Regions from separate parts of the Brevibacillus ginsengisoli genome, predicted to be linked through region 3. Evidence: riboswitches for the same ligand, from Rfam matches in the RefSeq annotation. Region 3 holds a riboswitch; each other region holds the start of a gene.
The links. Region 3 has a riboswitch for cobalamin ahead of ACQCN2_RS07705 (energy-coupling factor ABC transporter permease). Riboswitches for the same ligand answer to the same signal wherever they lie in the genome.

Region 1 (4,177 bases), on a different contig from region 3:
TTGGCGTACGTTCTCGTTTCGATCTGCTCGACAATTGGCATGACGCTGGATGTGGAGTTCTGGATGTACGAGATACTCTGCGTTGGAGCAATCGCCAGACGGTACGCATGATAGAGTCCGTGCTGTTGCACGTCGTTTTGAAGCGTAGCCCAATCCTCAGGTGATGGTATGTCAATTCCCTCAAACAACATCTTCACTTTTTCTGTTTGTGGTCTGTAGTCATTGGTTACGTATTTGGTAAAATACGTCCCTTTGGCATATTCGGAACGATCAAAATCAGTAAAAGTTTCCTTACGATCAGCCGCAATCCGCATGCTCTTCTCGATTGAATAGTAGTTCATCATCATAAAGAAGGTTCTCGCAAAATCCTTGGCTTCTTCACTTTCATACGCGATCCGATTTTTCGCCAGATAGCCGTTGAGGTTCATCGCGCCAAGTCCGACCGAATGCAATTCCTTGTTGGCCTTTCTCACACCGGGAGCATTCTCGATGGTTGTCATGTCGCTTACAGAAGTTAACGCTTCAATACCTTCATGAACAGACTCCTTGATCTTCTTCTGCTCCATCACATTGGTAATGTTAAGGGAGGCCAGATTGCAGCTGATATCTCGGCGGATGACATCCTCTTCGCCATAGTTATTGATGGTTGACGTCTCTTGCAGCTGAAAGATTTCGGTGCAAAGATTGGACATTTTGATAGAGCCAATCTCTTTTAACGCATGGGCTTCGTTGGCATTGGTCTTGTTCATGATGTAAGGATAGCCAGACTCCAATTGAACCATGGCAATCTTGGTCATGATGTCACGCGCGTTCCCTGCGGCTTTCTTCTTCACTCGGTCATTGGCCAGCAGTTCGTCATACATCTGATCCAAATCTATATCATCGAGATGAACGCCATATTCACGGAACACCGTGTATGGGGCAAACAGATGAATCGTCTTGTTCTCACGCGCCAGCTCATAGAACTTGTTGGGAACGATCAGACCAATGGACAAGGTTTTGATCCGGATTTTCTCATCGGCGTTAATCTTCTTGCAATCCAGGAACTCGTGAAGATCCCAGCCAAAAATATTGTAATACGCTGCTCCCGAGCCCTTCCGTTGTCCCATCTGGTCCGCGTAGGAGAAGGCATCCTCTAAGAGCTTCATTACAGGCATGATCCCCTTGGCTGCTCCTTCCACACCCTTGATCGGTTCTCCACGTCCACGCAGCTTGGAGAGATTCACCGCGACACCTCCCCCGATTTTGGAGAGCTGCATGCAGGTACTAATAATGTAATTGATCGAGTTGAGAGAGTCGTCCATTTCAAGCAGGAAACAGGAGACCATCTCACCTCGGCGGGACTTCCCGGCATTCAAGAAGGTTGGGGTAGCGGGTTGGAGTCTTTGTTCCATCATCGAGATCGTGAGGCGTTTGGCTTTCTCAAAATCTCCCTCACCCAGTGTCAGCGCAACGATGGCTACACGATCTTGGTAGTGTTCCAAGTAGGTCAATTTATCATCTGATTTGAGGGCATAGTCGGTATAGAATTTGGACGCTGCCATGTACGAAGCAAACTCGAACGGAACGGAGTAAGCTTGTCCGTAGATTTCGTTCACCTGTTCGGCTGTGTAATTCTCATATACGTTCTCGTAAAAGTGATTCTCTATCATATACGCCATTCGCTCTTCCACACTAGCGAAGGTCATCGTTTTACGCTCTACTTCCTCCATAAACACACGGACGGCTTCCTTGTCTTTCTCCAGTTGAAAAAAACCGTCGCTTCCTCGCTGCATCAGTTGGTTGTTTAATTCAATGTGACGCAATGGCTTGCACCTCTTTCACAAAATACTCCACATCTTGGTTCGTTCCAGACAATTCAAACTTGGAGATAACTGGTATGTGGTACTGATTGGCTATGGTTTCCGCGCTTTTCGCGAAATTATCTCCCCAGTTCCGATTCCCGCTGGCAGAGACTCCTCGAAGCATTCTCGCATTCCGCTTTAAAAAACGTTGCGAACTGTCTGGCACCTGTCCGAAACCCGTCGTGTAGGTAACGAGGATGAAGGGCTCGTCCACTATCAGTTCTGAATTGATTGGTACACTTCTCATATTCAGTTTGGACATGAACCGTTTTACATTTCCGGTTTTGGAATCATACGCGATTAGCATGTGCGCCAAGCCTCCCTTAGCCATCCATTCTCTCTATTAAAAACAAAAAGCCCATTCGACGATCAACAGAAGGTCGAATGCGCGATAGCATACAGCTCGAAGACTATCTCATCCAAGTGAGTAAGCCGCACAAACACTTTCCTATCTCCCGTAGGTAACTTTGTGTCAACAAACAGGCAGGTCTCCTGGCTCAAGGGTTAAAACTCCACTCCGCTCCGCCTTCCCAATCCTTTAGATCAGTGGCATACTGGCTCGGAACATCCCTTTTACAGTGGCGGGACCGCGCCGGATTTGCACCGTGCTTCCCTATTAAGTCTACTCCAATGCTATTTAGAGTCAGACACCCATTCGTTCAATATGTAGTTAACATTTCAAACTTTACATCAATATATGGTATGAGTCAAGATGTCAAAAGCAAACAAAAAGGCCGTTGAGCTGAAAAAGCTTGCTTAGGACAGCCTTCATCTCAACAACCTTATTCAATTCCTATCCCTACACTTGCTGTTACGCTTGGCTATGTGTCCTAACCTTGCACAGATTCTACGAGCTGGGAGGTACAGTGACCACAACGAGTCGCCTTCAGTGGAATGCTGGAGAAGCAGTAAGGGCAATCTTTTGTTGTTGCCGGTTTGCTTTCTTCTTTTCTTTTAAAACGATTGATCTGTTTGATGAACAGAAAGATCGCAAACGAGACAATCAGAAAATCAAGGACTGTATTGAGAAACACGCCATAGTTTAGAGTAGCTGCTCCTGCTTTTTTCGCTTCTGCGAGAGTCGTATAGCTACCTCCTGATAAAGTAATAAACAGATTGGTGAAATCTACACGTCCCAAAAGCAGCCCAATTAATGGCATGATCATATCATTTACCAGCGAAGATACGATCTTTCCAAAAGCTCCACCTATCACAACACCGACCGCTAGATCAATCACATTCCCTTTTATCGCGAACTCTTTAAATTCTTTAAACATGGCAGAATCACCTCTATGTTGAAATTGTCAGTACGAAAAAAAGTTCCGTTTCGTTCTCTTCTTTCGAATTATAGAGACAATTGCCGTTATAATCAAGAATTGCAACTTCTTTGCCTGTTTCCATAATCTTGTCATTTCGCAAAAAAACGGTTATTTAGGCTCGCTTGTTGCGTCTTCGGAAGTAATTCAAACTGATGATCGTGTACAACCCCAACGTGGCAACCGTACCCCAGATTGGTGTGGTATACACCACTCCGATAAATATAGATACAATCGATAAAATGGCGACCCAGGTGGTATACGGGAAGCATTTGACGTAGTATCCGGTTAATTGTGTATTGTGTTTGCGGCTATTCAAATGAGCCAAACAGATGAAGAACCAAATGATGAGTATCGTATACCCAAGTGAAGCCATGAGATATTCGAATGTATCGCTTCCCGCAAAGAACGAGATCAAAACGCCAATGTAGATAGCAATCGTACTGGCCAAAATCGAGTTCACCGGTACGTGTCTTCTGGAGAGTGTAGCGAATCCGCGCCAAGCTCGTCCATCAAGCGCTTGTGTGTAGAGCATGCGTGAAGCGGCGTACATTCCTGTATTCATTGCAGACAACACAGCAGTCAGCATAACCGCGTTCATGAAATGGCCCACAAATGGAATCCCCATCAACTCAAAAACCGTTACGAACGGACTTTCTTTCGCCGCATTGACCTCATTCCACGGGATCAAACTGACGATCACTAAAAATGGAAGCACATAAAATGATAAGATCCGGACAAACGTGCCACGAACCGCCTTCGGAATAACCTTCTCGGGATTTTGTGCTTCCGCCAACGTGACGCCAATCATCTCGGTTCCACCATAGGAAAAGACCACCACTAGCATTGCTTGGACTATTCCGAAAATTCCATTCGGCAAAAATCCGCCATGGGCCGTCAAGTTCGTAAATCCAATCGCGGGATGACCTCCCATTGGAACTAGCAACACAACCAATCCAAACAGGATGAACAACAGAATAACCGCAATCTTGATAGAAGCAAACCAATACTCTGTCT
Region 2 (4,177 bases), on a different contig from region 3:
CTACCCACTTCATCAATGGCAGTGTTCCACTGGATTATCACTGTGAAGCTCCTGAAGAAATGATGAGCCGCCAAATCATCAAGTGGGGCTATCCAGTGGAGAGCTCGGTTGGCTTGTTAACTGCGGCGAAGCTGACACATGCAGCATTTTTTGCTGAAATAGGGGATCAGTTTCGCATCTTGACTTGTGCGACAGCGGGAACAGGGAACAGTGCTCGCGCAGGTCAAATGAGACCAACATTTCCGGCTTATCAGATGGGAACGATTAATATTTTTGTGATGATTGACGGGAACTTGACACCCTCCGCCATGCTGAATGGATTGATGACGGCAACGGAAGCCAAATGCGCGGCTTTACAAGAGTTGCAGATTGCGGACCGCTATGGAGGGATTGCTACAGGGACAACCAGTGATGCGATCGTCTTGGCGGCTAGTCAAAGTGAACTCTATTCAGGGCAGCACGCTTTTGCGGGAACCGCGACAACACTAGGCAATGCGATTGGTCGGCTCGTTTATCAATCCGTTTATGAAGCCGTATCAACTCAAAATGAGGGAATGTATGAACAAAGGATGGATGGCTGGTGAACAGACGAGATGACCAGATGATTCGCGTAATCCTCATGAGGCACGGAGAGACCGATTGGAACAAAGAGAAGCGAGTACAAGGAACGCAGGATATCCCTCTGAATGATCTGGGAAGAGTCCAGGTAAGGGAAACGGCACAAAAATTCATTGATGCAGCTCCCTATTCCATCTCGCAAATTATTACGAGTCCGCTGAGGAGGGCAAAGGAATCAGCCTTGATTTGCCAGGAGCTTTTGCACGTCCCGTTGATCGAGGGTGCTGATTGGCGAGAGCGGTCATTTGGGAGCTTGGAAGGAATGACAGTCCACGAGATTCAACAGCTGTACCAGATCGACGACTTCGAAGAAATCCTTCATAGCTTTCAGATTGAGCGTCAACAAACGAACATCCAACAAAGGAGCGAGCTTAGCCGCCCTCCATTCGAATCCATCGATGAAATCAGTCTTCGCATTACCAGAGGACTGCAACGGATTCTAGAGACATCCAATCAAACGAATCTGGATGGACACATTCTGATCGTAACCCATGGCAGCATCATCAAGCGTCTGTCGAGAATGTTCGGCCAGGATGCAGGAATTCTACATAATGCCGGATTCGTCGAGTTATGGATAAATAAACGAGAGATTCAACTTTTGACAACTTCATAAAACACGGAATTAGGTGCTGAAAGAATCGAATGATTCCACAGCTTAAAAGGGAAGTCCGGTGCAAATCCGGCGCGGTCCCGCCACTGTGATGGGAGCTTGCTGATGACGCAAGCAATATTGGAACGATAGAGCCACTGGGGTAAATCCCTGGGAAGGTGTTCTGATGGATCCCATAAGCCAGGAGACCTGCCTACGTCCATAACACATGACAACCTACGAGGATATAGGGGGGTGTTAGAACGTTTGCGCAATTCTTCCATACGCTTAGACGGGAAGTTTGGGGCAATTCTAACCACACTGAATCGGTTGGAATTGCCCTTTTTTTATTTCTTTCGAGGAGGACTCTCATGTTTATTGATGTACTTTCAGTAACGATTTATGCCGTGTTAATGGGATTTCGTCATGGGATGGATTCCGATCATATTGCCGCAATTGTTGACATGGTGGGAGCAGAACAGCAGCGCAAGAAACAACTGCGCATGGGAATCACGTACGCGCTTGGACATGGTTCCATCGTGATGGTGATCGGGTTGCTGGCTATTTTCTTCGGTTCACATCTTCCAGAATCGGTGCTGGTAGTCTTGGAGCGGTTAGTTGGAATTAGTTTGGTGGTTCTCGGTGGATTCATGCTGTTCACCTTGATTCGCCAACGCAAAGACTACCAGCATCAAAGTCGTTTCGAGATGGGATATCGATTAATCAGCCGCATGTTTACTAAATCTGAAATGAAGCCCAACCTCCAGAAATGGGGAGTCATCGGTGCTTTCTGTATCGGAATTCTTCACGGAATCGGGGCAGAAACACCAACGCAGGTCATGTTGATTTCCTCTAGCGTCGGACTGAACAATTTTGGGACGGCTTGTATGCAGTTGATGTTCTTTACCGTTGGTTTGTTGGTCGCAACCTTCATGGTGACCTATGTGGCATCATGGGGCTTTATTAACCTGAAAGCTCGACAATGGGCTTATTTGCTCCTTGGCTGTATCACGGGAGCGTACAGTGTGGTTTTAGGAATTACGATTATCCAAGGGGTTTAATCAGAAAGGTGGAGACATATGAGAGGAAAATTGTTGGTTATCGGGTTTGGTCCAGGCAGTGATGAACATATCACCAAACGCGCTCGTGAAGCGATCCAAGAAAGCGACATGATTATTGGATACACAACCTATGTGGAATTGATTCAGGAGCTGGTAACCCATCAGCAAATCGTCAGTACGGGCATGACAGAGGAAGTGACGCGCGCGAGAGAAGCCGTGAAACAAGCGGAATTAGGTCATAAGGTAGCTGTCATCTCTAGTGGTGACGCAGGTGTCTACGGCATGGCGGGATTAATTTATGAGGTTCTCGTGGAAAAGGGCTGGAGATCAGAGGATGGCGTCGAGGTTGAAGTCGTTCCAGGAATCTCGGCGATTAATTCTTGCGCCGCTTTACTCGGCGCGCCTACGATGCATGACGCCTGCACGATCAGTTTAAGCGACCATTTGACCCCTTGGGAGCTGATTGCCAATCGGATTGATGCAGCGGCCCAATCCGATTTCGTCATAGCCCTTTACAATCCCAAAAGTGGACGTCGAACCAGACAAATCGAAGAAGCTCAGAAACTAATCAGCAAGTACCGCTCACCCGATACGCCTGTCGGTATTGTCAAAAGCGCCTATCGCGACAGACAAAAGGTGGAGTTGACTACATTGGAACACATGCTGGATTGCGAGATCGGAATGCTCTCAACCGTCATCGTGGGCAACACTTCCACCTTTGTCTATGACGGGAAAATGATTACCCCTCGTGGCTACAAACGAAAGTACACATTATCCGCTGACGAGCAACCGTTGCTTCTTCACCAGCGCTTGCGAAAGGAAAATGAGCCTTGGTCCTTGGCGGCGACTGAAGGTGCATTGGATGAAAGTGAAGGGGAAGAACGCAACACACTGTCTCCTTACGATTGGGCCGTGCAAGCCTTGCAGATGGTTTCGCCGACGACACAAGTGGGCGCCAAATCAGCTTCAACAAACCGTTTTCAATCCCCTTATCCGATGGAGGCCATTTTTGAGTTCGCGATCAGTCCGGGTGTGGTGAATAAGAAGTTCACCACCGCACAACTGCTCGCCATTGCTGATGTAGCCGGGGAAAAGGGAGAAATCGAATATACGCCGCACCATACAATCGTTCTTCGCGTGCCGACAACTGAACCGCAAGCGATTGTCACTCGAATGAATGAAGCAGGACTTATCACGATGCCAATCGGTGATGTAGTGACAATCAAAGCCTGCGACTTCTGCAACGGAGAGAAGACAGAAGGAATGCCTTACGCCGAAGAGCTTCACAGGGTGGTCGGTGGACTAGAGGTTCCCAAAGAATTAAGAATCGGCATAAACGGCTGCGGGATGACTTGTTATAACGCGGTCAACGAAGATATTGGGCTTGTATTTCGAAGAGGCAAATTTGATCTTTTCCTCGGAGCCAAAAACGTTGGGCGCAACGCATACGCTGGCACGATGGTGGAGGAAGGAATTGATCCAGATCAAATCGTCTCAGTGGTTGAACGGATCGTGTCCCGCTTTAAACAAGAAGCGTTCCCGAATGAGCGATTCCACAAATATTTCAAACGTAAAGGGAATGTAGAAGGTTACGTCTATCAAGAGCAAAAAGTACTCCTCGAGGAAGCGGCTTGCGGAGACTAAATAAGGAGGCGAACAGATGGAAGCGATACTATTTGTCGGTCATGGAAGTAAAGACCCAGAGGGCAATCAGGAAGTCATTCAGTTCATTGATACGTTAGCGCCACAAATCGATGTTCCGATTATTGAGACGTGTTTCTTGGAGTTTGAACAGCCGACAGTCACGCAAGGGCTTCAGACCTGCATTCAAAAAGGGGCTACTCGCATCGTCGTCATTCCGTTAATGCTCTTTGCCGCTGGCCACGCCAAACTGCATATCCCGCATGAG
Region 3 (4,177 bases):
GCATTGCCAGTGTGCCGGTTTGTTCCAAAGCCCAGTGAACAGCTTCTGCGACAGTTTCCTGGGAGAGACCCAGATTTTTGGGACCATAGGCGACATCATCATAGACGGTGGGAGAAAATAATTGTTCATCCGGATTTTGAAAGACCAGACCAATGCTTTTTCTCAACTGTTGCAAGCTTTTTTTCGAGTATTCGACGGGTTTCCCCTTGAAGTATACAGTGCCAGATGTTGGCTTGAGAATGCCGTTAAGATGCATGAATAAGGTGGATTTACCCGCGCCGTTGTTGCCAAGAACAGCAATCTTCCTTCCTTTGGCGAGCGAGAGGGTAACTCCCTTCAAGGCGTTGGTATGATCCCCATAGTAATAGGTGATATTTTGTGTGGAAATAATCGGATCCATCATGGGAATCCTCCTTACCTTACATATAGAAAGATTAAGAGAAACAATAATCCAAAAATCATGAACCAGTTTCTGACGGAGAAAACATAGCCGATCTCCCCAGCCGTAAAATCGCCGTATCCCCCGCGTGACTCGATGGCTTCATGCATTTTTGTCGCTTTTTGCATACTTTTCATAAAGAGTGAAAAGCTTAATCCTCCCAAGGAATGGATTCCCTGACGAAAAGTCGAATAGCCAAGTCGGGAAGCTTGCGATTGATAAATAATCCGTGATGTGTCGAACAGAATAAACACAAAGCGATAAGAAAAAGCGATAATTTCCAGAAGCACAGGTGATACATGCAGTCTCTTCAAAAGATAAAGAATGTCAGCCAAGGGTGTGGTTAAGATGAGCAGGAACAGACAGCTGACACTGCTTGTAGCCACGAAAAAAAGCTGGTATGCCGCTTTCAGACTTGCGGGGAGCGTATAAATCGTAAGACCTGCAAACTGCCAGCTTCCAATCGCCCCGTCCACAGGTGAAGCTTGGGTAGTTACCTGAAAAATGACGGTGACAAGACCCGTCAGGATGAAAGCCAGCGGCAGACATAAGAGTTTCAGATAAAACCTCCAGGGGATTTTAGCCAACAGGATGATAATGCTTGCGATCAGAAAAACCATAATACTAATGGAAGCTTCCCGGGCGAACATGGAAATGATGAGCATCGACAGGGAGAGCAGAGCTTTCTCCAGCGGATGAATCGACCGCAGCCGATTGGTATAGGAATATTTATCGATTAGAAACATATTTCTTGTGCTCCTCGGCGTCCATCTTTAAGAGCTTTTTGGTTCTGGACACTCCGATAAAATAGCCTAGGGCTCCAGCACCAATCGCTGCTTGCAGAGCGAACAGCAGACTTTCCACTTCACTGCCTGGAGGCGTCCAAATATTCTTGACCCATGGTTGGTAACCAGGCGCCAGGGACTGAATGACTTCTGTGGCTTGTCCATCCGTTCCCGAGAATTCTGAATGCGATTGAAACATGAACGGTATGACGATCAGACAGACAACGGCAACGAGTAGAATCCAGTTCTTATTCATGTTTGGTTTTCACTCCGATCGGTAATTTCAAGAGCGATAATTCCTGCAGGTTGTATTTCAATAGAAGGTTAATGACCACCACGGTGAGCAAGCCTTCACTGGCGGCAAGCGGCACCTGGGTGATCATGAAAATGCCAGCAAACTTGGCGAAAGAAGCCAGAACACCACCCGTTTCAGCCGGAAAGGCAAGGGCCAATTGAAACGAGGTAACCAGATAGGTGGTGATATTTCCGAGAAAAGCAGCCAGAAAGATCGAGACACGATAGGAGATTCCAAGTTTTTTGGCTAGGCAAAGGATGGCATAAGCGATCATCGGTCCGGCAACAGCCATAGAAAAAGCATTGGCCCCAAGCGTAGTGAGACCGCCATGGGCGAGAAGCAAGGCCTGAAATAAAAGGACGATAAATCCGACAAGGCTCATGGTTAAAGGTCCAAACAAGGCTGTACCCAGTCCGGTTCCGGTAGCATGAGAGCTGCTTCCGGTAACGGAGGGAAGCTTCAGCGCTGACAGAACAAAGGTAAATGCGGCAGAGAGACCCAGCAGCATTTTGGTTTCCGGTGCTTCTTCGACACGCTTGCGGACGGCCCTAACACCTAAAATGAGAAACGGAATATACACAGCCCACCACACGATCACCCACTTGAGCGGCAAAAACCCTTCGGATATATGCATGGCATAGGCGGTTTCATAAGAATTGATCCAGAAGTATCCGGTTAGCGCGAAAACTGTCAAAGCTGTAAGTGATTCTTGCCATTTGCGTTTCATCGCGTTCAGCTCCTAAAAAGATTGATTTCCATAAGCAAAAAGGCATTCTAAACCGTTGGGGGGTTAGAATGCCTAGCGTTAAAAGCCAATTGGACTTAAAGCACAATGACACAACCTATAATCCCGTAGGTTTGGTGCTGGATAAACAGGCAGGTATCCTGACTCATAGTCATCGTTCCCTGCGTCTTCCCATCTCCATTGACAGTGACATATGCAGGGAGCTCTCTATTTACAGTGGCGGGAACCGTGCCGGAATTAAACCGGCTTCCCTATTATGTTGATGTCTACATCAACACCTGTTTACGCTCTATGTAATTTTTCTTTGCGCCCTCAGTATAGCCCTTGCCGAGGGGTATGTCCATTGCATAAAGTGTGAATATTATTAGGTGATTGGTGCGATTCACAAAAGTTTCAATATTCGATAGTTAAAATGTTTTATGGATCAACATTTTTGATACAAGTAAAGAAATTCAATATTTGTCCACTTGTTTCTCAGGGATTTCTGAGGTTAACTGAGAGCAACGGCAAGAGATTGCCTGGAAAATGAATGGAAAAAGTGAATATGAGAATTGTTGAAAGTGCTCAGGTCGCTGAGTTAAAAGGGAAATCGGTTAAAAGCCGATGCAGCCCCCGCTACTGTAATTGCTGACGAAATCGTACTGACCCACTGGGAAACCGGGAAGGGACGAGAGTAGGGTGAAGCATGAGCCAGGAAACCTGCTTTTAACTTCTTATCTAGTTCTTCGGAGGGAAGAATGGGTAGTATACCATCCAATTTATTTGGATTTCCTATGCTCGAACAAATCCTTAGCCCCTTTGAAGGCTAGGGATTTTTTTATTCGTTACCAGTAAATGTCAAGAGGCGAAAAATTATTGGAGGGTGGCGTTGTTGATGGGCGGCAAGTTGCTCGTAATTGGATGTGGACCGGGAAGCATTAAGCATTTGACGGAAAGGGCGAGGGAAGCGATACAGGAAAGCGACTGCATCATTGGCTATAAAACCTACGTCGCGCTGATCGAGGAGCTGATTACTACCCAGGAAGTGGTCAGCAATGGCATGTCCGAAGAGGTCACGAGGGTGCAGGAGGCAGTCAGGCTTGCCCGACTCGGAAAAAAAGTAGCGGTTATCTCCAGTGGTGATGCCGGTGTATACGGAATGGCCGGACTTACTTACGAGATATTGATCGAACAGGGTTGGTCAGGGGATGAGGATGAAGACGTGCAAGTGGAGATCATTCCCGGTGTTTCTGCCATCCAATCAAGTGCGTCGCTCTTGGGAGCACCATTGATGCACGACGCTTGCACGATCAGTTTAAGTGATCACCTGACACCCTGGGAAGTGATCTCCAGACGGTTGGAAGCGGCGGCATATGCTGATTTTGTGATTGCCCTGTACAATCCGAAAAGTGGACGCAGAACCGCACAGATTGAAGAGGCGCAGAAAATTCTGCTGCGTACCAAATCGCCGGACACGCCGGTTGGCCTGGTGAAAAACGCCTATCGGGAGCAGCAGGACATCACGATAACCACCCTGGGCGATATGCTCAACCATGAGATTGGGATGTTAACCACTGTGATTATCGGTAATTCTTCCACCTTTGTGAGCGCGAATAAACTGATCACGCCAAGAGGCTATCAAAATAAATACTCGCTTGTGGAAAGCGAACAACGATTAAAAAAACATGAACGATTGCGGCATGAAAACGAGCCATGGGCCCTTCACCAAGGGAAAGCGGGTAATGCTAGCGACCCGACCTATACTATCGCGCTCGAAGCCTTGCAAAAAGCGGAGGATTATCAAACGAAGAGAAAGCTTGACGGGGAGGAATAAGAGTGAAAGCGCTGTTAATGGTTGCCCATGGTAGCCGAGACCCGGAAGGAAATGAGCGGGTTCTACAGTTTATCGAGTATCTGAAGCCATCGTTAGATCC

Region 1: another riboswitch for cobalamin. It lies ahead of nrdI (class Ib ribonucleoside-diphosphate reductase assembly flavoprotein NrdI); the one in region 3 lies ahead of ACQCN2_RS07705 (energy-coupling factor ABC transporter permease).
Region 2: another riboswitch for cobalamin. It lies ahead of ACQCN2_RS06165 (HoxN/HupN/NixA family nickel/cobalt transporter); the one in region 3 lies ahead of ACQCN2_RS07705 (energy-coupling factor ABC transporter permease).

Annotation. Positions count from the first base shown of each region.
Region 1 covers NZ_JBNJQR010000001.1:611,765-615,941, reverse strand. The annotation lists gene nrdE (class 1b ribonucleoside-diphosphate reductase subunit alpha) at 1-1,805, opposite strand, end outside; gene nrdI (class Ib ribonucleoside-diphosphate reductase assembly flavoprotein NrdI) at 1,792-2,151, opposite strand; cobalamin riboswitch at 2,310-2,514, opposite strand; gene mscL (large conductance mechanosensitive channel protein MscL) at 2,675-3,121, opposite strand; gene ACQCN2_RS02995 (amino acid permease) at 3,276-4,177, opposite strand, start outside.
Region 2 covers NZ_JBNJQR010000002.1:550,747-554,923, reverse strand. The annotation lists gene ACQCN2_RS06175 (adenosylcobinamide amidohydrolase) at 1-584, shown strand, start outside; gene ACQCN2_RS06170 (histidine phosphatase family protein) at 581-1,231, shown strand; cobalamin riboswitch at 1,226-1,439, shown strand; gene ACQCN2_RS06165 (HoxN/HupN/NixA family nickel/cobalt transporter) at 1,579-2,268, shown strand; gene cobJ (precorrin-3B C(17)-methyltransferase) at 2,287-3,912, shown strand; gene ACQCN2_RS06155 (sirohydrochlorin chelatase) at 3,929-4,177, shown strand, end outside.
Region 3 covers NZ_JBNJQR010000003.1:119,271-123,447, forward strand. The annotation lists gene ACQCN2_RS07690 (energy-coupling factor ABC transporter ATP-binding protein) at 1-403, opposite strand, end outside; gene cbiQ (cobalt ECF transporter T component CbiQ) at 415-1,185, opposite strand; gene ACQCN2_RS07700 (energy-coupling factor ABC transporter substrate-binding protein) at 1,169-1,480, opposite strand; gene ACQCN2_RS07705 (energy-coupling factor ABC transporter permease) at 1,473-2,246, opposite strand; cobalamin riboswitch at 2,378-2,561, opposite strand; cobalamin riboswitch at 2,806-2,985, shown strand; partial or broken gene cobJ (precorrin-3B C(17)-methyltransferase) at 3,139-4,056, shown strand; gene ACQCN2_RS07715 (sirohydrochlorin chelatase) at 4,080-4,177, shown strand, end outside.